2 regions of the Arthrobacter sp. QXT-31 genome follow, and region 1 is predicted to be linked to the other one. Evidence: riboswitches for the same ligand, from Rfam matches in the RefSeq annotation. Region 1 holds a riboswitch; the other holds the start of a gene.
What was found. A riboswitch is a leader RNA that binds a small molecule or an ion and turns the genes downstream of it on or off. The one in region 1 is predicted to bind glycine.

Region 1 (10,963 bases):
GCCCCACGCCGAAGATCTCCGAACCGCTGCCGAACTCAGGCGCCCAGCTGTCGATGGCGGTCTGCAGGAAGACCACCGTCAGGCCAATGCCGCCCAGCAGCGGGCACAGCAGCCGCAGCACGAAGTTGCGGGCGTTGCTGAAGACGCTGCCGCGGAAGTACCAGGCGCAGGCAAAGGCGGTCAGTCCGTAGTAGAAGCAGATCATCAGGCCCAGGGCGAGGATGGTGTCGTTCAGGACGTTCTCGCTCACCACATGCATCACGGCGTAGAACCCGGCGGACAGCACGCCGGCCGCGATCGTGGCGAAGCCCGGCGTCGAAAACTTCTTGCTCATGTGGCTGAACGGCCGGGGCAGGGCTCCGTAGTGGGCCATCGCGAGCAGGCTGCGCGAGGGCGAGGTGAACGTCGACTGCAGCGATGCCGCCGAACTGGACAGGACCGCCAGGGACATCAGGATGGCGAACGGGCCCATGATGGGCGAGGCCAGGGCGGTGAAGACGTTCGCGTGGTTTTCCTCGTTGTTCAGGCCGATCCCCGTATCGCCCACGCCGGCGAACATCATGGTGGCGATGGTCACCAGCAGGTAGATGCCCAGGACGACGACGGCGGTCAGGGTGCCGGCGAGGCCGGCGGTCTTCTTCCCGTTGGCCGTTTCCTCGTTGACGGTCAGGCACACGTCCCAGCCCCAGTAGACGAAGATGGACAGTGAGATGCCCGCGGCGATCTGGCCGAACGTCTCGATCTTGCTCACGTCGAACCAGTCCCAGCTGAACGGGATGGCGGTGGAGGACGTGGACCAGTTGGCGAACGCCATGGCCACGAAGAGGCCCAGCACGAGCAGCTGGAAGCCCACCAGCCCGTACTGGACAAGCTTGGTGGTGTGCAGGCCGCGGTAGCTGACCCAGACAGCCAGGGCCACGAACACAAAGCATGTCAGCACGTTCAGCGGCTTGTTGGCGGCAAGGTCCGCCAGTTCCGGCGACCCGGTCAGCTGTGCCAGGAACAGGTAGAAGAAGTCCACCGCCACCCCGGCGAGGTTGGACAGCACAATGATGTTGGCGGCCAGCAGGCCCCAGCCTCCCATCCAGCCAACCCACGGTCCGAAGGCCTTGGTCACCCACGTGAAGGTGGTGCCGCTGTCCGGGGAGTCAGCGTTCAGCTCCCGGTAGGCGAGCGATACGAGGATCATGGGAATGAAGCCGATGAGGAAGATCACCGGAAGCTGGAGTCCCGCCTCGTTGACCGTGGGACCGAGCGCGCTGGTCAGCGTGTAGGCCGGAGCGATCGTGGAAATGCCCAGGACGACGACGGCGAGCAGGCCCAGCTGCCCGCCCTTCAGGCCCTTCCGGGTGATGCCGTGTGCTGCGTCGCCGGCCGGGGAAGCGCTCTTCCCGCCGGGCTGGATGCTTTCACGCGTGGTTTGGCTCATGAGTGGCCCTTTCTAGATGGCAGCGGGCTGCTGCTGGGTGATGCAGTGGATCCCCCCGCCGCGGGCGAAAAGTTCGCGGGCATCGATGCCCACAACTTTGCGTCCGGGATAGGCGTCCGCGAGGATACGGAGCGCCTTTTCGTCGTTGGGGTCGGAGAACGTGCAGGCGATGACTCCGCCGTTGACCACAACGTGGTTGATGTAGCTGTAGTCCACGAAGCCCTCCGGGTCCGTCAGGGCAACGGGCGCCGGGACTTCGATGATGTTCCATTCCCGGCCGGCGGCGTCGGTCGTGGAGGACAGGAAGCTGATGATCCCGCGGCTCACCTCATAGTCCGGGTGGGCAGGATTCTGCTGGGAATGGACCAGCAGGTTGCCCGGGGACGGGATGGCGGCCACGATGTCCACATGCCCGCGCGTTCCGAACCGCTGGGAATCCCGGGTGAGTCCGCGCGGCAGCCAGATCACCTTGGTGGCGCCGATGGTCCTGGCCAGTTCAGCCTCGACGTCGGCCTTGCCGAGTCCGGGATTGCGGCCCGGATCCAGCTGCACCGTTTCGGTGACCAGCACGGTTCCTTCGCCGTCCACCTGGATTCCGCCGCCCTCGTTGACCAGCTCGGAGACCAGGTGCCGGGCGCCCGACCGGCCGGCCACCTCGGCGGCGACCAGTGAGTCCTTGTCCCACCTCGCCCAGTCCTGTGCGCCCCAGCCGTTGAAGACCCAGTCCACGGCACCCACGGACCCGTTTCCGTCCAGGACAAACGTGGGGCCGATGTCGCGCATCCACGCGTCGTTGAGTTCCGCCGTCAGCACCTCGACGGCAGGGGAGAGGTAGCGGGCGGCGGTGCCGACGTCGGACGGGTCCACCACCATGGTGACCAGTTCAAACTCGACGGCGGCGTTCGCGACGGCGGCCCAGACGGAACGGGCGGCATGTGCCGCCTCCGCGGTGTCCCCGAGCGTGTAGCCCGCGGTGGGGAAGGCCATCCAGAGCCGCTCCTGGCGGGCCGTTTCAGCCGGCATGCGCCACGTGCTCACGCCTGCACTCCGGCCTCGGCGAGCTCGGCCGGGGCATTAGGCGTGCCGAACGGCTCCCCGGAGCGGACCGGCTCGGTGAGCCGGGCATAGGTGTCCGGGCGGCGGGTGGTGAGGAACGGGAAGAGCGTCAGCCAGTCCTTGCGCTGGTCGAGGTCGAGGTCGGCCACGAGGACCGCCGACTCGTTCCGGGGTGCCTGGACCAGGACGCGGCCGTAGGGATCCGAGATGAAGGAGGAGCCATAGAAGTTCAGGCTGCCCTCCTGGCCCCAGCGGTTCGGGACCACCATGAACAGGCCGTTGGCGATGCCGTTGCCCACGATGACCTGCTGCCAGAGCGGCTGGGTGTCAAAGTCCGGGAACAGCGGCTCGGAACCGATCGCCGTCGGGTAGACGAGCAGTTCGGCGCCGCCGAGGGAGTACATGCGCGCCAGCTCGGGGAACCACTCGTCCCAGCAGGTGGGCATGCCCAGCCGGGCACCGCCGAGTTCAGCCGGGGCATGAACCTGGTAGGCATCCTCCGCGGCAGGACCCTGGCGGAAGAACTTGTCCTCGTAGTATCCGGCGGTCACCGGGATGTGCAGCTTGTGGGTGCGGGCCAGGAGTTCGCCGGACGGCGAGACCAGGATGGAGGTGTTCAGGCCCAGCCCGTCGTCGGAGCCGTCCGGGTTGGCGGCCCGCTGGTAGAGCGAGGCGTGCACACTGATGCCGTTCCGGCGGGCGGCCTCGGCCGCGAAGCGGAAGGTGGGGCCCGTCAGCAGGTCCTCGGCGGCGTCGGAGGGGCGGGGGCGGTGCTGCCCCTGCAGCGCCAGGTCGTTCTCCGGAACCTGGTCGGCGGGGTAGCGGGAGAGGGTGAGCTCGGGCAGGAACACCACGGTGGCACCCAGCCGGGCGGCACGGTCGATGCCGTCGTTGAGCTCTGCACGGAGTGCGGCGGCGCTGCTGTGCCAGCGGTGCTGTACGACGCCCACCCTCAAGGAAGGACGTCCGGACGGCGCTGTCCGGGCGAGCGAAGCAGGAGCGTTGGGGCAGTTTATTTCGATCATGATGATGATTACTCCAGTGAGACGACCGTCACTAAATGAATGACGTTCATTTAGTATGCACGTGCGGCCGTGGCGTGGCAAGGGTTATTTGAATGCCGATCATTTATGACCCTGCCCGCTCGCGACCGGAAGTTGGTGCCCGGAAAATTAGTAAGTAAGCTGATTGTGAAATTCGCACTCCGCTGCTCCCCGTTCTGGAGCGCCTGCGGTAGCGTCGAAAGCACTGGACCATTCGAGGAGGATTCATGAAGGCTTCACCGACACTGACCAACAACATGCAGGCCGTCCTGACGGACCTGATCGAACTGCACATCCAGGGCAAGCAGGCGCACTGGAACATCGTTGGAACCAACTTCCGGGATCTGCACCTCCAGCTGGACGAAATTGTCACCGCCGCCCGGCTCTTTGCCGACGACATGGCCGAACGGATGCGCGCCCTGCATGCCCTGCCGGACGGACGCAGCACCACCGTGGCCAAGTCGACGAACCTTCCCCAGTTCCCGGAGGGGCTCATCAACACCAAGGATGCGATCGACCGCATTGTGGCCGCGCTGGAAGCGGCCGTGGGCACCATGCGCAAGGTCCATGACGAGGTGGATGAGGAAGACCCCACCACCGCAGACCTGCTGCACACCTTCATCGAAAAGCTCGAGCAGTTCGCGTGGATGACCGCCGCCGAGAACATGAAGGCGACGGCCAGCGTCACGCAGCCTGACAGCAAGTAGCCGCGCGGGCAGTTATTGCCCGCGCCGGTTGTCATGGGCGGCCCTGGAGGGATTCCACCGGGGCCGCCCGATTCTGTGTCTGCTACTTCTTTGTGCCCGTTACTTCGCGCGTCCCGACTACTTCTCGCGGTGCCCGCTACTTTGCGCGCGGGATGCGGCGTAGTACGACGGCGGCAAGGGCCGATGCTGCAGCCATCAGTACCAGCCCAATCGCCGCAGTGATATGGACGCCGGAGTCAAAGGATGCCCGGGCTGCTGCCGTCAGCGCCTCGGCCAGCGGTGCCGGCAGCGATCCGGCGAGCTCCATCGCGCCGGCCAGTGTTTCCCCGGCCTTGTCCGCCGCCGCTGCAGGGACCGTCTCCGCAACGACTGCCGGCAGGGCGAGGTGCTGCTGGTAGGACGCGGTCAGGATGGATCCCAGCACCGCCGTGCCGAGGAGTGAGCCCACTTCGTAGCCCGTCTCGGAGATCGCTGCCGCTGCGCCGGACTTCGCTGCCGGCGCTGCTCCCAGAATCAGGTCGTTCGAGATGGTCTCGGCTGCTCCCACACCCACGGCCAGGAGAAGGAGGGCGGCCAGCAGCGTGGCGGGGCCGCCGTCGTGATTTCCGAACGTGACCAGGCAGTAGCCGGTGGCGCTCAGTGCCAGTCCCGCGGCCACCACAAAGCCGGGCCGTACCTTCCTCACCAGCGGAACCACCAGCAGGCCCGCCAGCACCATGGCCGTAAGCGCGGGCACCATGGCGGTGCCGGACTCCGATGGTGACATGCCTTCGAGCAGCTGCAGGTGCTGTGCCAGGAACAGGATGAAGCCGTTGTAGGAGAACAGCGACAGGATGTTTGCCGTGATCGCCGTGCTAAACACCGGGTTCCCGAACAGGGACAGGTCCAGCAGTGGCGATGCCAGGGCCTGCTGGCGTCGGACGAAGAGGAAGCCCATGGCCATGCCGAAGGCCATGACGGCGAAGGGGGCCAGGCCGGGCCCGTGGGTTGCCAGTTCCTTGATGCCGTAGACCACCGGCACCATGGTCAGCATCGACAGCACCACGCTGGGGGCATCCACCCGTCCCGGCTTCGGATCCTTGGATTCGGGGATGAGGAAGCGGCCCAGGATCAGCGGCGGCAGCATGATCGGCACGGCCACCAGCAGGACTGCGCCCCACCAGAAATGCTCCACCAGCCAGCCGCCAAAGATCGGCCCCAGCGCTGCACCCCCGGAGAAGCATGCCGCCCAGATGGCAACGGCCAGCCTCCGCCTGCCCGGTTCCTGGAAGATGTTGCGGATCAGGGACAGCGTGGACGGCATGAGCATCGCGCCGAAGAACCCGAGTGCTGCGCGGCCGGCGATGAGCCATTCGGCACTCGGTGCGAACGCAGACGCTGCGGACACGGCCGCAAAGCCCGAGATGCCGACCAGGAGCAGGCGGCGGCGTCCGATCCTGTCTCCAAGGCTGCCCATTGCCACAAGGAGCCCGGCAAGGACCAGCGCGTAGGCGTCCACCACCCACAAAAGCTCCACGCCTGAGGGATCCAAGCTGCGCGCGATGGCGGGAAGGGCGAACGTCAGTGCCGTATTGTCCACGGCCACCAGGAGGACCGGGAACATGAGCAGGGCCAGGGCGAACCAGTCGCGGCTCTTGTGTGCAGCCGCGTTGCCGCCGGTGAGCCTCGGGCTAAGCGTCGAGTGGATCGTCATGAAATAACTATACCGTCTGGACGGTACAGTTATCACCCTCTTTGCCGGAACCGGGCATGATGGAATCCATGCCCAGAAAACCGGTCGCGCGCGGCGCAGTCCTCGATGCCTTCGAATCCCTCCTGATTGAGGTGGGGGAGCGCGCTGCCACACTCGACGCCGTGGCCGCCCGCGCCGGCGTCTCCAAGGGCGGGCTCCTGTACCACTTTCCGAACAAGGAGGCGCTGATCGGCGTCCTGCTGGACCGGCTGGATGAGTTCGCCGAGGCGGATGCCCAGGCCATGGCAGCGGCCCCCGAGGGTGCTGCCGCCTACTTCATCAAGTCATCGGTCTGGGCCGATACGCCGCTGGACCGGGCCATCGTGGCTGCCACCCGGCTCGCCGAAGTGGCGCACGAGGAAACGCGGCGCCGGTTCGCCCACATCCAGCAGCGGTGGCTTGATGAGATCGCACGCGATGTCGGACCGGGCCTGGCCAAGGCTGTTTTGTACATGGGTGACGGGCTCTACTTCAACGCCATGCTGTCCATTGGCCCCGCCGCGACCCCGTCCGAGACGGCTGCGGACGTCGAAAGCCTCCTTGCCGCCCTTGACCGGCTGCGGGGGTAGGCCGGCTTGCGGCCGGGCTGCCGCCACGGTTTGTGGACGCGAACCCGCCGGAACGCATCGAAGCCGCCGGAAATTTCCAGCGAACGGGAGGCCTTCCGGCGTTTTCGTTCTGGGGCCGGCCGTCATGCCTCACCCTGCGCCGACACGGTTTGCGGACGCGAACCCGGAGTAGGAGAATGGGCTCGGTGGCAGCTGTCACCGCCCAACTTAATAAAGCCTTTGATCTGCGGCGGGAGAGTCCTGCAAGTAGGTACAAGCAGGCGCCGTAGGAGCAAAACCTCCCCAGGAATCTCTCAGGCCCACGTACCGCCGCGGCAAGGCAACTCTGGAGAGCAGCAGGCTGTCCCTGAAATGCTCCGCTCCACGCGGACGGTTCAGGGCGTGCTGTGCTCACCGACGGTGCAAGCGGGGCTGTGCGAGGGCGCAGCAACGCGGAATCTCTCAGGTCCAATACAGAGCGGGGAGGAACCCGAATCAATGTGGCGTACCCTGCGCCGCCTTAGTCATGGAGTTCCTTTTGACCGTTAGTTCAGCCTCCTCGTCCTTCGTCGACCGGCATATCGGCGCCCGCCGCCAGGCCGACGTCGAAGCCATGCTCAAGGCCGTCGGCTACGACACCCTCGACGCGCTGGTTGATACGGCAGTGCCCAACGACATCCGCCAGGACTCCCCGCTGGCGCTCGCCCCCGCGCTGAGCGAAGTGGAAGCCCTCGCCGAACTCCGGAAGCTCGCGGCGAAGAACAAGACTGCCGTGCAGATGATCGGGCAGGGCTACTACGACACCGTGACGCCGCCGGTGATCCGCCGCAACATCCTCGAGGCCCCCGCCTGGTACACCGCGTACACCCCGTACCAGCCGGAGATCTCCCAGGGCCGGCTCGAGGCGCTGCTGAACTTCCAGACCATGGTCCAGGACCTGACCGGGCTGCCCATCGCCAACGCTTCCCTGCTGGATGAAGCCACGGCCGTGGCCGAGGCCGTGCTGCTGATGCGCCGGGCCAACAAGAAGAACGAGGGCAAGACCGTCCTGGACGCTGACTGCCTGCCGCAGACCATTGCCATCGTGAAGGGCCGCGCCGAAGCGCTTGGCTTCGAGGTGGAGGTCGCGGACCTCGCCCAGGGACTGCCCGACGGCGACATCAACGGCGTCGTGCTCCAGCAGCCCGGCGTTTCGGGCCGGGTCTTCGACCACTCCGGAGTGATTGCCGCCGCCAAGGAGCGCGGCGCGCTGGTGACGGTGGCCGCCGACCTGCTGGCCCTGACCCTCATCACGCCCCCGGGCGAGCAGGGCGCGGACATCGCCGTCGGCACCGCCCAGCGCTTCGGCGTGCCGCTGTTCTACGGCGGACCGCACGCCGCCTACATGGCCGTGCAGAAGGGTCTTGAGCGCTCGCTGCCCGGCCGGCTCGTGGGTGTCTCCAAGGACTCCGCAGGTGTTCCCGCCTACCGGCTGGCGCTGCAGACGCGAGAGCAGCACATCCGCCGCGAGAAGGCCACGTCCAACATCTGCACCGCGCAGGCCCTGCTGGCCATTGTGGCCTCGATGTACGCCGTGTACCACGGCCCGGAGGGTCTGAAGGCAATCGCCGAAACTGCCCACGGCCACGCCAGGACTCTCGCCGCGTCGCTCAAGGCTGCCGGGCTGGACGTCCTCCACACCAGCTTCTTCGACACCGTGACGGTCTCCGTCCCGGGCAAGGCGGCCGCCATCGTCGCCGCCGCCGAGCAGAAGGGCATCAACCTCCGCAGCATCGACGCCGACACCGTTGGCATCTCCACGGATGAAACCACGACGACGGCCATTGTCGCCGACGTTCTCGCCGCCTTTGGTGCCACGGCAGTGGAGGCGGGTGACGGTTTCGCGCTGGAGACCGCCGTCGAACGTTCCTCCGCGTACCTGCAGCATCCGGTGTTCAACACGCACCGCTCCGAAACGCAACTGTTGCGCTACATCCGGAAGCTTTCCGACCGCGACCTTGCCCTGGACCGGACCATGATCCCGCTGGGTTCGTGCACCATGAAGTTGAACGCGACGGCTGAGATGGAGGCCATCTCCTGGCCGGAATTCGCCTCGATCCACCCGTTCGCCCCGGACTCCCAGACCGCGGGCTGGCGCGAACTGATCGCCGACCTTGAGGGGCAGCTGACGGAGATCACCGGCTACGACCAGGTGTCCATCCAGCCCAACGCCGGGTCGCAGGGCGAGCTCGCGGGCCTGCTGGCCATCCGCGGTTACCACCGCTCCCGCGGTGATGAGCAGCGCAACATCTGCCTGATCCCGGCATCCGCGCACGGCACCAACGCCGCCTCGGCCGTGCTGGCCGGCATGAAGGTGGTCGTGGTGGCCACTGCCGCCGACGGCACCATCGACCACGCGGACCTGTACGCCAAGATCGAGGCCAACAAGGATGCGCTCTCCTGCATCATGATCACGTACCCGTCCACGCACGGGGTATACGACGGCGATGTCCGCGAGGTCTGCGACGCCGTGCATGCCGCCGGCGGCCAGGTGTACGTCGATGGCGCGAACCTCAACGCGCTGGTGGGCCTGGCGCAGCCGGGCAAGTTCGGCGGGGACGTCTCGCACCTGAACCTGCACAAGACCTTCTGCATCCCGCACGGCGGCGGCGGACCGGGCGTCGGCCCCGTCGCAGCCAAGGCCCACCTCGCCCCGTTCATGCCGGGCGACGCGGCGACCTGGACGGAGGGCAACGACGTCCCGATCTCCGCGTCGCGCTTCGGCTCCGCGGGCGTGCTGCCCATCTCCTGGGCGTACGTGAAGCTCATGGGCGGGGCTGGCCTGACCGAGGCCACCAAGTCTGCGCTGCTCGCAGCCAACTACGTGGCGGCCAGCCTGAACGACTTCTTCCCCGTGCTCTACACGGGCGAAGGCGGCCTTGTGGCGCACGAGTGCATCCTGGACCTGCGCGAACTGACGGCCAAGACCGGCGTCACCGCCGAGGATGTGGCCAAGCGGCTGATCGACTACGGTTTCCACGCGCCCACGCTGGCGTTCCCGGTGGCGGGAACGCTGATGGTGGAGCCCACCGAGTCCGAGGACCTGGGCGAAATCGACCGGTTCATCAAGGCCATGATCGCCATCCGCGGCGAGATCGACCAGGTGGCCAACGGAGACTTTACGGTCCAGAACTCGCCGCTGCGGAACGCACCGCACACCGCGGCCGCCGCGATCAGCTCCGACTGGGACCGCGCCTACCCGCGCGAGCAGGCCGTCTTCCCCGGGCACACGCACAAGCAGGACAAGTACTTCCCGCCGGTGGGCCGCATCGACGGCGCAGCGGGTGACCGCAACCTGGTCTGCTCCTGCCCACCTCTCGAAGCGTTCGAGGACAACACAGCAGCGTTCGAAAACTAAAGCTCCCATGGTGGGCAGGCCGAAGCCGTACTTCGGCCTGCCCACCAGCACCCAAAGGATTCCTCAATGACTGAGAACTACACCGCCCTTTACGAGGAGCACAAGAAGCTTGGCGCCTCCTTCACCGACTTCGGCGGCTGGCAGATGCCCCTGAAGTACGGCTCCGAACTGGCCGAGCACCACGCCGTCCGCAATGCGGCCGGCATCTTCGACCTCTCCCACATGGGCGAAGTCTGGGTGACCGGCCCGGAGGCCGCAGCCTTCCTGGACTACGCCCTGGCCGGCAAGATTTCCGCCATGGCCGTCGGCAAGGCCAAGTACTCCCTGATCTGCAACGAGGACGGCGGCATCATCGACGACCTCATCGTGTACCGGCGGCCCTCTGACATTGAGGACAGCGACAGGTTCCTCGTGGTCCCGAACGCCGGCAACGCCAAGGTCGTGGCCCAGGCACTGGCGCAGCGGGCTGCCGGCTTCAACGCCGTTGTCGAAGACGTCTCCGCTGAGACGTCGCTGGTCGCCGTGCAGGGTCCCAAGGCCGAGGAGATCCTCCTGCGCCTGGTCCCGGCCGCCCAGCACGAGCTGGTCACCGGGCTGAAGTACTACGCCGCCGTCGAGGTCCCCTTCCTGGTGGGCGGTGCCAGCCGGAACCTGCTGCTGGCCCGCACCGGTTACACCGGTGAGGACGGCTTCGAGATCTTCGTGGAGAACGAAGGCGCCGCCGCCCTCTGGCAGTCGATCGTCGCCATCGCGGACGAGGGTGAGCTGACGCCTGCCGGTCTTGCCTCCCGTGATTCACTCCGCCTGGAGGCCGGCATGCCGCTCTACGGCAACGAGCTTTCCCTCGAGGGCGACCCGTTCGCCGCCGGCCTCGGCCCCGTCGTCGCGCTGTCCAAGGAAGGCGACTTCGTGGGCAAGGCCGCGCTGGCAGCCAAGAAGGAAGCCGGAGCAGGCTCCGCCACGGGCCGCAAGCTCGTGGGCCTCAAGGGCCTGGGCCGCCGCGCCGGCCGCGGGCACTACCCGGTCCTCAAGGACGGCAACGTCGTCGGTG
Region 2 (10,963 bases), 670 kb from region 1:
TGCCAACCGCCTGCAGTTCGCGCTGTACAAGGAAGCGGCCCGGATCGTTGAAGAGGGCGTGGCCGCCCCCTCCCAGATCGATGCGGTGGTCAGCAGCACCTTCGGGTTCCGGCTCGCCCTCTTCGGCCCCTTCGCCATCGGGGACATGGCCGGCCTGGACGTGTACGAGTCCTCGTACCGGACCCTGGAGAAGGCCTACGGCGAGCGGTTTGCCCCGCCCGCGGCGCTGACGTCCACCGTGGAGGAAGGCAACCTGGGGCTGAAAACCGGCCACGGGTTCCTGGACATCGATCCGGCCAGCCGGGAGGACCTCGTGGCTTACCGGGACAGCACCTACGCCCGGCTCTCGCAGCTCCGGGCTGAGCTGGGCCAGGCGCCCGGGCTGTAACCCGGTCCCGCACCGGGGCTATTACCGCTTTACGGCAGCCGGCCCGGCCGGAGCACGTTCGGCGTTCCCGCCTGCGCGGGCTCGAGCGGCACCGGGCTGACCAGCACCGCAGGCCCGCGGTGCAGCACGCCGTCGGAAAGAGCCCGGCAGCGCATGCCCCCGCGCCCGCGCATCGCGGCGTGCGCGCCGGGCGCCAGCATCCTGTCCATCCAGGCGCAAGGGTGGGCGGGGCGCCCGCCCTTGAACCGCACCACACTGCCCCGGGACTCCAGTGCGAAGTCCTGCCCGAGGAGCGGGGCCAGGTGTGCGCCCCTGAGGATCACGTTGCGCCGGGTCAGCAGCGGGTCGAAGGGGCCGGCGTCGAGTTCGGCAGCCATGGCCTCGAGGGCCTCAACGGCGAACAGCGTGACCGCGGCGTCCATGTGCGCCGCCTTCCCGAAAAACCTGTCCCCGACAATGCCCTTGCCGGCGACGATCTCCACCCGTTCGGCGTCCGCTGTCGGGACTTCGGCCGCCCCGTCCCGCGCGCGGCCGAAGTACGCATGGCCAGGCGACACGAGCAGGTGCAGGACCTCAACGTCGTATCTGTAGGTTTCGGTCATGCAATAACGCTATACCCGCGGTTTCAGGCCGGCCTTTTGAGCAGGGTGCTGGCTTCCTGGCGGGTGGTTCCGGAGTCCTGGATGCCCTCGGCGATGTGGGCGAGTTCGGCGGGGATGTCGCGGCCTTTTTTGCGCATGGCGGTTGCCCAGAGCCGGCCGGCGCGGTAGGAGGAACGGACCAGGGGGCCGGACATGACGCCGAGGAAGCCGATCTCTTCGGCTTCGTGCTGCAGGTCCACGAATTCCTGGGGTTTGACCCAGCGGTCCACGGGCAGGTGCCGTTCGGAGGGGCGCAGGTACTGGGTGATGGTGATCAGGTCGCAGCCGGCCTGGTGCAGGTCACACAGGGCCTCGGAGATCTCCTCGCGGGTTTCGCCCATGCCCAGGATGAGGTTGGACTTGGTGACCATGCCCAGGTTCCGGCCCTGGGTGATGACGTCCAGGGAGCGTTCGTAGCGGAACGCGGGGCGGATGCGCTTGAAGATCCGGGGCACGGTTTCGACGTTGTGCGCGAACACCTCAGGTTTGGAGTCGCAGATCGCGGCGATGTGGCCGGGGTTGCCGGAGAAGTCCGGGATGAGGAGTTCGACGCCGGTGCCGGGGTTGAGTTCGTGGATCTTGCGGACGGTTTCGGCGTAGAGCCAGACGCCTTCGTCCGCGAGGTCGTCGCGGGCGACGCCGGTGACGGTGGCGTAGCGCAGCTGCATGGCCTGGACGGAGCGGGCGACCTTGGTGGGTTCGAACCGGTCCACGGGGGAGGGTTTGCCGGTGTCGATCTGGCAGAAGTCGCAGCGGCGGGTGCATTCGGACCCGCCGATCAGGAAGGTGGCTTCCTTGTCTTCCCAGCATTCGAAGATGTTCGGGCAGCCGGCCTCTTCGCAGACGGTGTGCAGGCCCTCCTTTTTGACCAGGTTCTTCAGGCCGACGAATTCCGGGCCCATCTGGACCTTGGCCTTGATCCAGTCCGGTTTGCGTTCCACCGGGGTGGCCGCGTTGCGCTGCTCGATCCGCAGCATTTTCCGGCCTTCTGGTGCCAGTGTCATTGTTCTCTTTCCGTAGTACTTGTCAGCAGGAGCGCTGAATCAGCAGGCCACGACGTTGACGGCGAGGCCGCCCATCGCGGTTTCCTTGTATTTAGAGCTCATGTCCTTGCCGGTCTCGCGCATGGTCACGATGACCTCGTCCAGGGAGACCCGGTGCGAGCCGTCGCCCCACAGCGCCATCTTGGCCGCGTTGATCGCCTTGGCGGCGGCGATCGCATTCCGTTCGATGCAGGGCACCTGGACCAGCCCGCCGATCGGATCACACGTCAGGCCCAGGTTGTGCTCCATCGCGATCTCGGCCGCGTTTTCCACCTGGGCCGGGGACCCGCCCATGACCTCGGCCAGCCCGGCGGCGGCCATCGACGACGCCGATCCGACCTCGCCCTGGCAGCCCACCTCCGCCCCTGAAATCGACGCCTGCTCCTTGTAGAGCACCCCGACGGCGCCGGCGGCGAGCAGGAACCGGACCACCACGTCGTCGCGGTCCTCCTGTGTCGCGTTCTCCATGCCCGGTGCGAAGTGCAGCGCGTAGTACAGCACGGCCGGGATGATCCCGGCGGCGCCGTTTGTCGGGGCGGTGACTACGCGGCCGCCGGAGGCGTTCTCCTCGTTGACGGCGAGGGCAATCAGGTTCACCCACTCCTGCCAGTATTTGGGGTCGCGGTCCTTGTCTTCCTTCAGCAGGCGTTCGTGCCAGTCAGGGGCACGACGGCGGACCTTCAGTCCGCCGGGCAGCAGCCCCTCCCGCTTCAGACTCGCCGCCACGCAGCCCTCCATCACCGACCAGATATGCAGCAGGCCCTCCCGGACCTGCTCCTCGGACCGGGACGCGCACTCGTTGACCAGCATGATGTCCGCGATCGACAGGCCCTGGGCACGGCAGTGCTCCAGCAGCTCCGCGGCCGTCCGGAACGGCAGCGGCAGCTCCTGCTTCGACTCCTCCAGCTCTTGCTGTGCAGCGTCCTCCTCGCCCTCGCGGACAATGAACCCGCCACCGACCGAGAAGAACGTCGCCTTCTGCAGCTCACCGCCGTCGGCATCAAACACCGTGAACGTCATCCCGTTCGTGTGCCGCGGCAGCACCGTCAGCGGCCGCAGCACCATGTCCTCCACCCCGTACGGCAGCGGAACCGACCCCGCCAGGTTCAGGATGCCGGTCTCCGCGATCGAGGCCAGCCGCTCCTCCACCTCATCCGGCAGGATCAGCTCCGGGTGAAAGCCCTCCAGGCCGAGCAGCACCGCCGTCATGGTGCCATGCCCGTGCCCCGTCGCCGCGAGCGAACCGTAGAGATCCACCCGCAGCGACGCCACGTCCGCCAGCGTCCCGGCAGCCTTCAGCTCCTCCGCGAAAACGGCGGCAGCCCGCATCGGGCCAACCGTGTGCGAACTCGAGGGGCCAATTCCAATGGAAAACAGGTCAAAGACGCCAACAGCCATGGTCGGTTCCTAACTGGGATAGTTGTGATCGGTTCGGGCTGGGGAGGTTAAGCGGAGGAGCAGGCGCTAGAGTTCGCCGCCGTTTGCTGCGGCGTATTCCTCGGCCGACATCAGCGGGCCCTCGTCGGTGACGGCCACCTTGAACAGCCAGCCGGCACCGTAGGGGTCGCTGTTGATGAGAGCCGGGTCCGCGACGACGCCGTCGTTGATCTCGGTGACCTCGCCGGTGACCGGGGCGTACAGGTCCGAGACGGACTTTGTGGACTCCACCTCGCCGCACGTTTCGCCGGCCGTGACGGTAGCGCCCACCTCAGGCAGGTCCACGTACACGATATCGCCCAGGGCATCGGCGGCCACGGCGGAGATCCCGATGCCCACAGGCCCGGATCCGTCAACGGCAACCCATTCGTGCTCGGCGGAGTACTTCAGTTCAGCAACAACCTTTGCCATGTGTATGTCCTTTACGTTTTGAAACTTGTTGTGGTCGGGGGGAGGGCCGGTCGGGCCCGTAGCGCGTTACTTTTGGCGCTTATAGAACGGCAGTTCGACGACTTCGAAGCGCTCGGGCTTGCCGCGGAGGTCGACGTCCACCAGCGTGCCGACCTCGGAGTGCTCGACGTCGACGTAGGCCATGGCCACCGGGTAGCCGAGGGTGGGGGAGGGCTGGCCCGACGTGACCTCACCGATCAGGGTGCCGTCTTTGAGGACCGGGTAGTGGCCGCGCGCGGCGCGGCGGCCGGTGCCCTTGAGGCCCACGAGCTTCTGCCCGATGGTGGAACCGACGCCGGCTGCCTTGAGGTCGGCCAGCGCCGCCTTGCCCACGAAGTCGCTTTCCTTGGCCAGGGAAACCACCGGACCGAGTCCGGCCGCGTAGGCGTTGACCCGGAGGGAGAGCTCGTTGCCGTAAAGCGGCATGCCGGCCTCCAGGCGCAGCGAGTCGCGGGCGGCGAGGCCGGCGGGGACCAGCCCGTGCCCTTCGCCGGCCGCGAGCAGCGATTCCCAGAGACGGGCTGCATCGTCATTGGGCACGTAAATCTCGAAGCCGTCCTCGCCGGTGTAGCCGGTGCGGGCCAGCAGGAGATCCTGGACGGCGCCGCCGACGGCAATCCCGACCTCAACGGCCGCGTAGTACTTCAGGTCAGTTACCAGGGAGTGCTGTTCGGCCGGGACGAGCTGCAGCAGGATCGCCTCCGCGTTGGGACCCTGGACCGCGATCAGCGAAGTCTCCGAGGAGGCGTCCTCGACGGTGACGTCGAAGTTCGCTGCGCGCTCGGCGAGGGCGGCGGCCACTTTGGCTGCGTTGCCCGCATTGGGCACCACGAGGTACTTGTCCTCAGCTCGGCGGTAAGAGATCAGGTCGTCGATGATCCCGCCGTCGGCGTCGCAGATCAGCGAGTATTTGGCCTTGCCCACCGTGATGGCGGACAGCTTGCCGGCGAGGGCATAGTCCAGGAAGGCCGCGGCGTCCGGGCCTGTGACCCAGACTTCGCCCATGTGGGAGAGGTCGAACAGGCCGGCGGCATTGCGGACTGCATGGTGCTCGGCAAGTTCCGATTCGTACTTCAGCGGCATCTGCCAGCCGCCGAAGTCGGTGAAGGATGCGCCGGCTTTCTTGTGCTGGTCGTAGAGGGCGGTGTAGTTCTCGGTCATGGGAGGTCCTTAGTTTTCAAACTCGGAAAGGGGAGGGCAGGAGCAGACGAGGTTGCGGTCACCGGCCGCGCCGTCGATGCGGCCCACCGGCGGGAAGTACTTGTCCTGCCGGAGCGAGGGCACGGGGAAGGCGGCCTGCTCGCGCGGGTAGGAACGGTTCCAGTCGGAACTGACGACGGCGGCTGCCGTGTGGGGTGCGTTGCGCAGCGGGGAGTTCTCCAGGGTGAAGTCACCGTTCGCGACCTGGTCGATCTCGGCGTGGATGGTGATCATCGCCTCGATGAACCGGTCAATCTCGGCCAGGTCCTCGGACTCGGTGGGCTCCACCATCAGGGTGCCGGCCACGGGGAACGCCAGCGTGGGCGCGTGGAAACCGAAGTCGATCAGGCGCTTGGCCACGTCCTCGGCGGTGACGCCCGTCTTCGCGGTGAGGCCGCGCAGGTCCAGGATGCACTCGTGCGCCACCAGCCCGCTGTCGCCGGTGTAAAGGACCGGGAAGAACTCATCCAGCCGCGAAGCGACATAGTTCGCCGCGAGGAGGGCCGACTTGGTGGCTTCGGTCAGGCCCTGGCCGCCCATGAGCTTCACGTATGCCCAGGAGATGGGCAGTACGCCCGCCGAACCGAACCGCGATGCGCTGATCGCAACGCCGTGTCCGTCCACGGCACCCTCGGAAGAAGCCTTGGTGGCGTCGCCCGGCATGAACGGGGCGAGGTGGGCCTTGGCCGCGACGGGTCCGACGCCGGGTCCGCCGCCGCCGTGCGGGATGCAGAAGGTCTTGTGCAGGTTCAGATGCGAGACATCCCCGCCGAACTTGCCCGGCTGCGCCAGGCCCACAAGCGCGTTGAGGTTGGCACCGTCGACGTAGACCTGGCCGCCGGCGGCGTGGACGGCGTCGCATACTTCGCGGACGTCGCCGTCGTACACCCCGTGGGTGGAGGGGTAGGTGATCATGATCGCCGAGAGAACGTCCCGGTACTGCTCGATCTTGGTGTACAGGTCCGTGTGGTTGATCGTGCCGTCGGTGGCGGTGGCCACGACGACCACCTTCATGCCGGCCAGCACGGCCGAGGCCGCGTTGGTGCCGTGCGCGGAGGCGGGGATGAGGCAGACGTTGCGCTGGTGGTCGCCGCGGGAGCGGTGGTACCCGCGGATCGCCAGCAGGCCGGCGAGCTCGCCCTGCGACCCGGCGTTGGGCTGGATGGACACCTGGTCGTAGCCGGTAATCTCGGCGAGGTCGGCTTCCAGCCCGTCGATCAGTTCGCGCCAGCCCGCGGTCTGGGAGTCCGGGGCGAACGGGTGGATCGAGGCGAATTCCGGCCAGGAGATGGCTTCCATCTCGGCCGTTGCGTTCAGCTTCATGGTGCACGAACCCAGCGGGATCATGGTCCGGTCCAGGGCAAGGTCGCGGTCGGAAAGCTTCCGGATGTAGCGCAACAGCTGGGTTTCGGAGCGGTGCGTGTTGAACACGGGGTGCTGCAGGAAGTCCGAGGTGCGCAGCACGGCCTCAGGCAGTGCAAAGCCCGCCGCGTCCCCAACCGGACCCGCGCCGAAGGCGACGGCAACAGCGGACAGTGTTTCCGCCGTCGTCGTCTCATCGATGGAGACGCCCACGGTGTCCGCGTCAATGTAGCGGAGGTTGATGCCGCGGGCCTCCGCGGCGGTGATGACCTTGGCGGCCTTGCCCGGAACGCGGACGGTGAGGGTGTCGAAGAAGGTCTCGCTGTCCAGTTCGCGGCCGGCAGTCTTCAGTGCCGTAGCCAGGACGCGGGCGTTGCGGTGGACGGTCTCGGCGATCGCCTTCAGTCCGTCGGGGCCGTGGTAGACGGCGTAGAAGGACGACACGATGGCCAGCAGTGCCTGCGCGGTGCAGATGTTGGAGGTGGCCTTCTCGCGGCGGATGTGCTGCTCGCGGGTCTGCAGGGCAAGCCGGTACGCGGGAGCTCCGGCGTTGTCCTTGGAAACGCCGACGATGCGGCCGGGAAGGGTGCGCTCCATGCCGGTGCGGACGGCGATGTAGGCAGCGTGCGGGCCCCCGAAGAACAGCGGGACACCGAAGCGCTGGGCGGTGCCGACGGCGATGTCGGCCCCCTGCTCGCCGGGAGGCGTGATGAGGGTCAGGGCCAGCAGGTCGGCGGCCACGGTCACCAGCGCGCCGCGCTCCTTGGCGGCCGCGATCACGCCGGAGTGGTCGAACACCCGGCCCGAAACGCCGGGCTGCTGGAGCACGACGCCGTTGATGTCGCCGTCGGGCAGTCCCTGGGCGAGGTCGGCGACCTCCACCTCGAAGCCAAGCGCTTCGGCGCGGCCCTTCACGATCGCGATGGTCTGGGGGAGGCAGTCCGCGTCCAGGACGGTCTTGCCCTCGTTCTTCTTGTTGGCGCGGCGCATCAGCAGCACGGCCTCGGCCACGGCCGTGGCTTCGTCCAGCAGGGAAGCGTTGGCGATGGGCAGCCCGGTCAGGTCCTGGACCATGGTCTGGAAGTTCAGCAGCGCCTCGAGCCGGCCCTGGGAGATCTCCGGCTGGTACGGCGTGTACGCGGTGTACCAGGCGGAGGCCTCGAGGATGTTGCGGCGGATCACGGGCGGCGTCACGGTGTCGTAGTAGCCCTGGCCGATCATCTGCACGGCGGTCTTGTTCTTGGCCGCAAGCCGGCGAAGCTCGGCCAGGACCTCAACTTCGCTGAGGGCCGCCGTGAGGCGCAGCGCGTTTTCCTGGCGGATGGAGGCCGGAACGGCGGCGTCAACCAGGCCGTCGACCGTGTCATAGCCGACGTGCTTGAGCATGGTGTCGATGTCGGCCTGGCGGCGGGCGCCGATATGCCGGTCAGCGAACGTTGACGGAAGCGATTGAATCGTCATGAGGAACTCCAGGTCTGGCCGGCCAGGGGTGGCACGGCATGGATTTGGGTTCCTCCCCGCTCTGTATTGGACCTGAGAGATTCCGCGGACACGGGTGTCCGCTTGCACCGTCGGTGAGCCAAACAATGCTTGGCTGCTTTCCAGAGTTGCCTCGCCGCGGCGGTACTGGGGCCTGAGAGATTCCTGGGGAGGATTTGCTCCTACGGCGCCTGCCCGGTGCATGACTGGGAGGACTCTCCCGCCACGGTTCGAAAGGCTATGAAGATGTGGGTGATTCGGCTCACACAGTACAGCACTGGGCGGCGAATGCCAAAACGCGGTCGGGCCAAGCCTCCGCGGCGAGGATCGTGAAGGCCTCGGGGAGCCGGGGTTTGACAATTCTTCGTGACCGAGACCACACTGAACCCGGTGGCTAGCGGGACTGGGCTGACCGGCACGGACCGGGCTTCCAGGGCAGGACCGCGGCCCTCGCTTTCATAATTGAAAACGCTTACGATCTGCGGCGGGAGAGCCCTGCCGGTACATCAGCGGGCGCCGTAGGAGCAAACCCTCCCCAGGAAACTCTCAGGCCCACGTACCGCCGCGGCGAGGCAACTCTGAAAAGCAGCCTGGCGTGCCCGGGCTCACCGAAGGTGCAAAGCGGTCAACCATGTCCGCGGAATCTCTCAGGTCCAGTACAGAGCGGGGAGGAACCCTGTCAGTGTGGCCATTGGCGCCACTTGAACAATGGAGTTCCTTATGACGATTCACCCTCCTGCATCCCCGGCCGGGGAAGCTCCGCGCCTTGAGCGGCAGCTGAGCAACCGCCATATCCAGCTGATTGCCATTGGCGGCGCCATCGGCACCGGCCTGTTCATGGGTTCGGGCAAAACCATTTCCGCGGCCGGGCCGTCGGTGATCTTCGTGTACATGATCATCGGCTTCATGCTGTTCTTCGTCATGCGGGCCATGGGCGAACTGCTGCTGAGCAACCTCAACTACAAGTCCTTCAGCGATTTCGCCGCCGACCTGCTGGGCCCCTGGGCGGGCTTTTTCACCGGCTGGACCTACTGGTTCTGCTGGGTGATCACAGGAATTGCGGACGTCATCGCGATCGCCGGATACTCCCGTGAACTCTGGCCGGGACTGCCGCTCTGGATCCCCGGCCTGGCCACCGTGGCCATCCTGCTGCTGCTGAACCTCACCACCGTCAAGGCCTTCGGCGAAACCGAATTCTGGTTCGCCCTCATCAAAATCATCGCCATCGCTGCCCTGATCATCGTGGGCATGTTCATGATCTTCACCGGTTTCCAGAGCGACTCCGGGCAGGCCAGCTTCACCAACCTGTGGAGCCACGGCGGCTTCTTCCCCAATGAATTCATGGGCTTCGTGGCCGGCTTCCAGATCGCCGTGTTCGCGTTCGTGGGCATCGAACTGGTGGGCACCACCGCCGCCGAGGCCAAGAACCCGGAGAGGAACCTGCCCAAGGCGATCAACTCCATTCCGGTGCGCGTGCTGCTCTTCTACGTGGGCGCCCTCATTATCCTGATGTCCGTCACGCCCTGGACCCAGTTCGCCGCCGGCCACAGCCCGTTCATCGCCATGTTCTCGCTGGCCGGTCTCGGGGCGGCTGCCACGGTGGTCAACCTCGTGGTCCTGTCCTCGGCGATGTCGTCGGCCAACTCCGGCATCTACTCCACCTCGCGCATGGTCTACGGCCTGGCCGAGGAAGGGGATGCGCCAGCCGTCTTCAGCAGCCTGTCCCGCCGGAAGGTACCCAACAACGCCCTGTTCCTGTCCTGCGTGCTGCTGCTCTCCGGCGTGGTGCTCATGTACGCCGGGCAGGACGTGGGCAAGGCGTTCGACATGGTTACCACCGTCTCTGCCGTCTGCTTCGTCTTCGTCTGGTCGATCATCCTCGCCAGCTACATCGCCTTCCGCCGCCGGCGCCCGCATCTGCACACCGCCTCCAAGTTCAAGATGCCTGGCGGCATTCCCATGGTGTGGGCGGTCTTCGCGTTCTTCGGCTTTGTGCTGTGGACCCTCACCACTCAACCCGACACGCTGGCCGCCCTGCTGGTCACACCGGTCTGGTTCGTCCTCCTCGGTGCTGCCTGGCTGGTGCTGCGCCGCCGGCCTGCCCACATTGCCCGCTACGAGGCCTTCCAGGACGAGCTGCGCGCCGAGGAAAACGCCGTCCGCGAGGTTGCGGACAGCCGGCAGCAGGAGAAAGAGAGCGTCCAGGGATGATCGGCACCGAGGAAAAGCGGACGGCGGCGGGCCCGACGGCGGCGGCCCAGTCCCGCGGGCCCGGAACCGGGGAGTTTGTGCTCACCTTCTCCTGCCCGGATTCGCTCGGGATCGTCCAGTCGGTTGCGGATTTCCTCCTCAAGCAGGAGTGCTACATCGTGGACCTCAAGCAGTTTGGTGACCGGAGCGCGGGGCACTTCTACATGCGGGTGCACTTCGCCTCAACCGCCGCCCCGGGTGACACTGCCGCCGGCGACACCACCGCCGTCGAACAGCTCCGCGAAAGCTTCGCGCCGCTGGCCGGGGAATGGGGCATGGACTGGCGCCTGGAGCGGCACGACCGCAAGCAGCGCATCCTGGTGATGGTGTCCAAGTACGACCACTGCCTCAACGACCTGCTGGCCCGCGCCCGCAGCGGCGAACTTCCTGTGGAGATTGCAGCGGTGGTGTCCAACCACCCGGACCTGGCGGGGCTCGCGGCCTGGCACGGAATCCCGTTCCATCACATCCCCGTGACAGCGGCCACCAAGCCCGAAGCGGAAGGCGCCCTGCTGGAACTCGTGGAGGCGCTCGACGTCGAACTGGTGGTCCTGGCCCGCTACATGCAGGTCCTCAGTGACTCGGCCACCGCCCGGCTCGCCGGCAGGGCCATCAACATCCACCACTCGTTCCTGCCCAGCTTCAAGGGCGCAAAGCCCTACCACCAGGCGCATGAGCGCGGGGTGAAGACGGTCGGCGCCACGGCGCACTAC

Region 2: it holds a riboswitch for glycine, as region 1 does, so the genes downstream of both, cycA (D-serine/D-alanine/glycine transporter) here and gcvP (aminomethyl-transferring glycine dehydrogenase) in region 1, are expected to answer to the same signal.

Annotation. Positions count from the first base shown of each region.
Region 1 is NZ_CP019304.1:1,366,865-1,377,827, reverse strand. Features, by position in the region: gene BWQ92_RS06205 (APC family permease) at 1-1,429, opposite strand, end outside; gene BWQ92_RS06200 (agmatine deiminase family protein) at 1,442-2,452, opposite strand; gene BWQ92_RS06195 (nitrilase-related carbon-nitrogen hydrolase) at 2,464-3,510, opposite strand; gene BWQ92_RS06190 (Dps family protein) at 3,756-4,235, shown strand; gene BWQ92_RS06185 (MFS transporter) at 4,372-5,928, opposite strand; gene BWQ92_RS06180 (TetR/AcrR family transcriptional regulator) at 5,997-6,536, shown strand; glycine riboswitch at 6,757-6,855, shown strand; gene gcvP (aminomethyl-transferring glycine dehydrogenase) at 7,042-9,912, shown strand; gene gcvT (glycine cleavage system aminomethyltransferase GcvT) at 9,979-10,963, shown strand, end outside.
Region 2 is NZ_CP019304.1:2,040,368-2,051,330, reverse strand. Features, by position in the region: gene BWQ92_RS09290 (3-hydroxyacyl-CoA dehydrogenase family protein) at 1-388, shown strand, start outside; gene BWQ92_RS09285 (MOSC domain-containing protein) at 418-990, opposite strand; gene lipA (lipoyl synthase) at 1,014-2,033, opposite strand; gene BWQ92_RS09275 (L-serine ammonia-lyase) at 2,073-3,470, opposite strand; gene gcvH (glycine cleavage system protein GcvH) at 3,537-3,920, opposite strand; gene gcvT (glycine cleavage system aminomethyltransferase GcvT) at 3,987-5,120, opposite strand; gene gcvP (aminomethyl-transferring glycine dehydrogenase) at 5,130-7,982, opposite strand; glycine riboswitch at 8,133-8,233, opposite strand; glycine riboswitch at 8,476-8,572, shown strand; gene cycA (D-serine/D-alanine/glycine transporter) at 8,721-10,211, shown strand; gene purU (formyltetrahydrofolate deformylase) at 10,208-10,963, shown strand, end outside.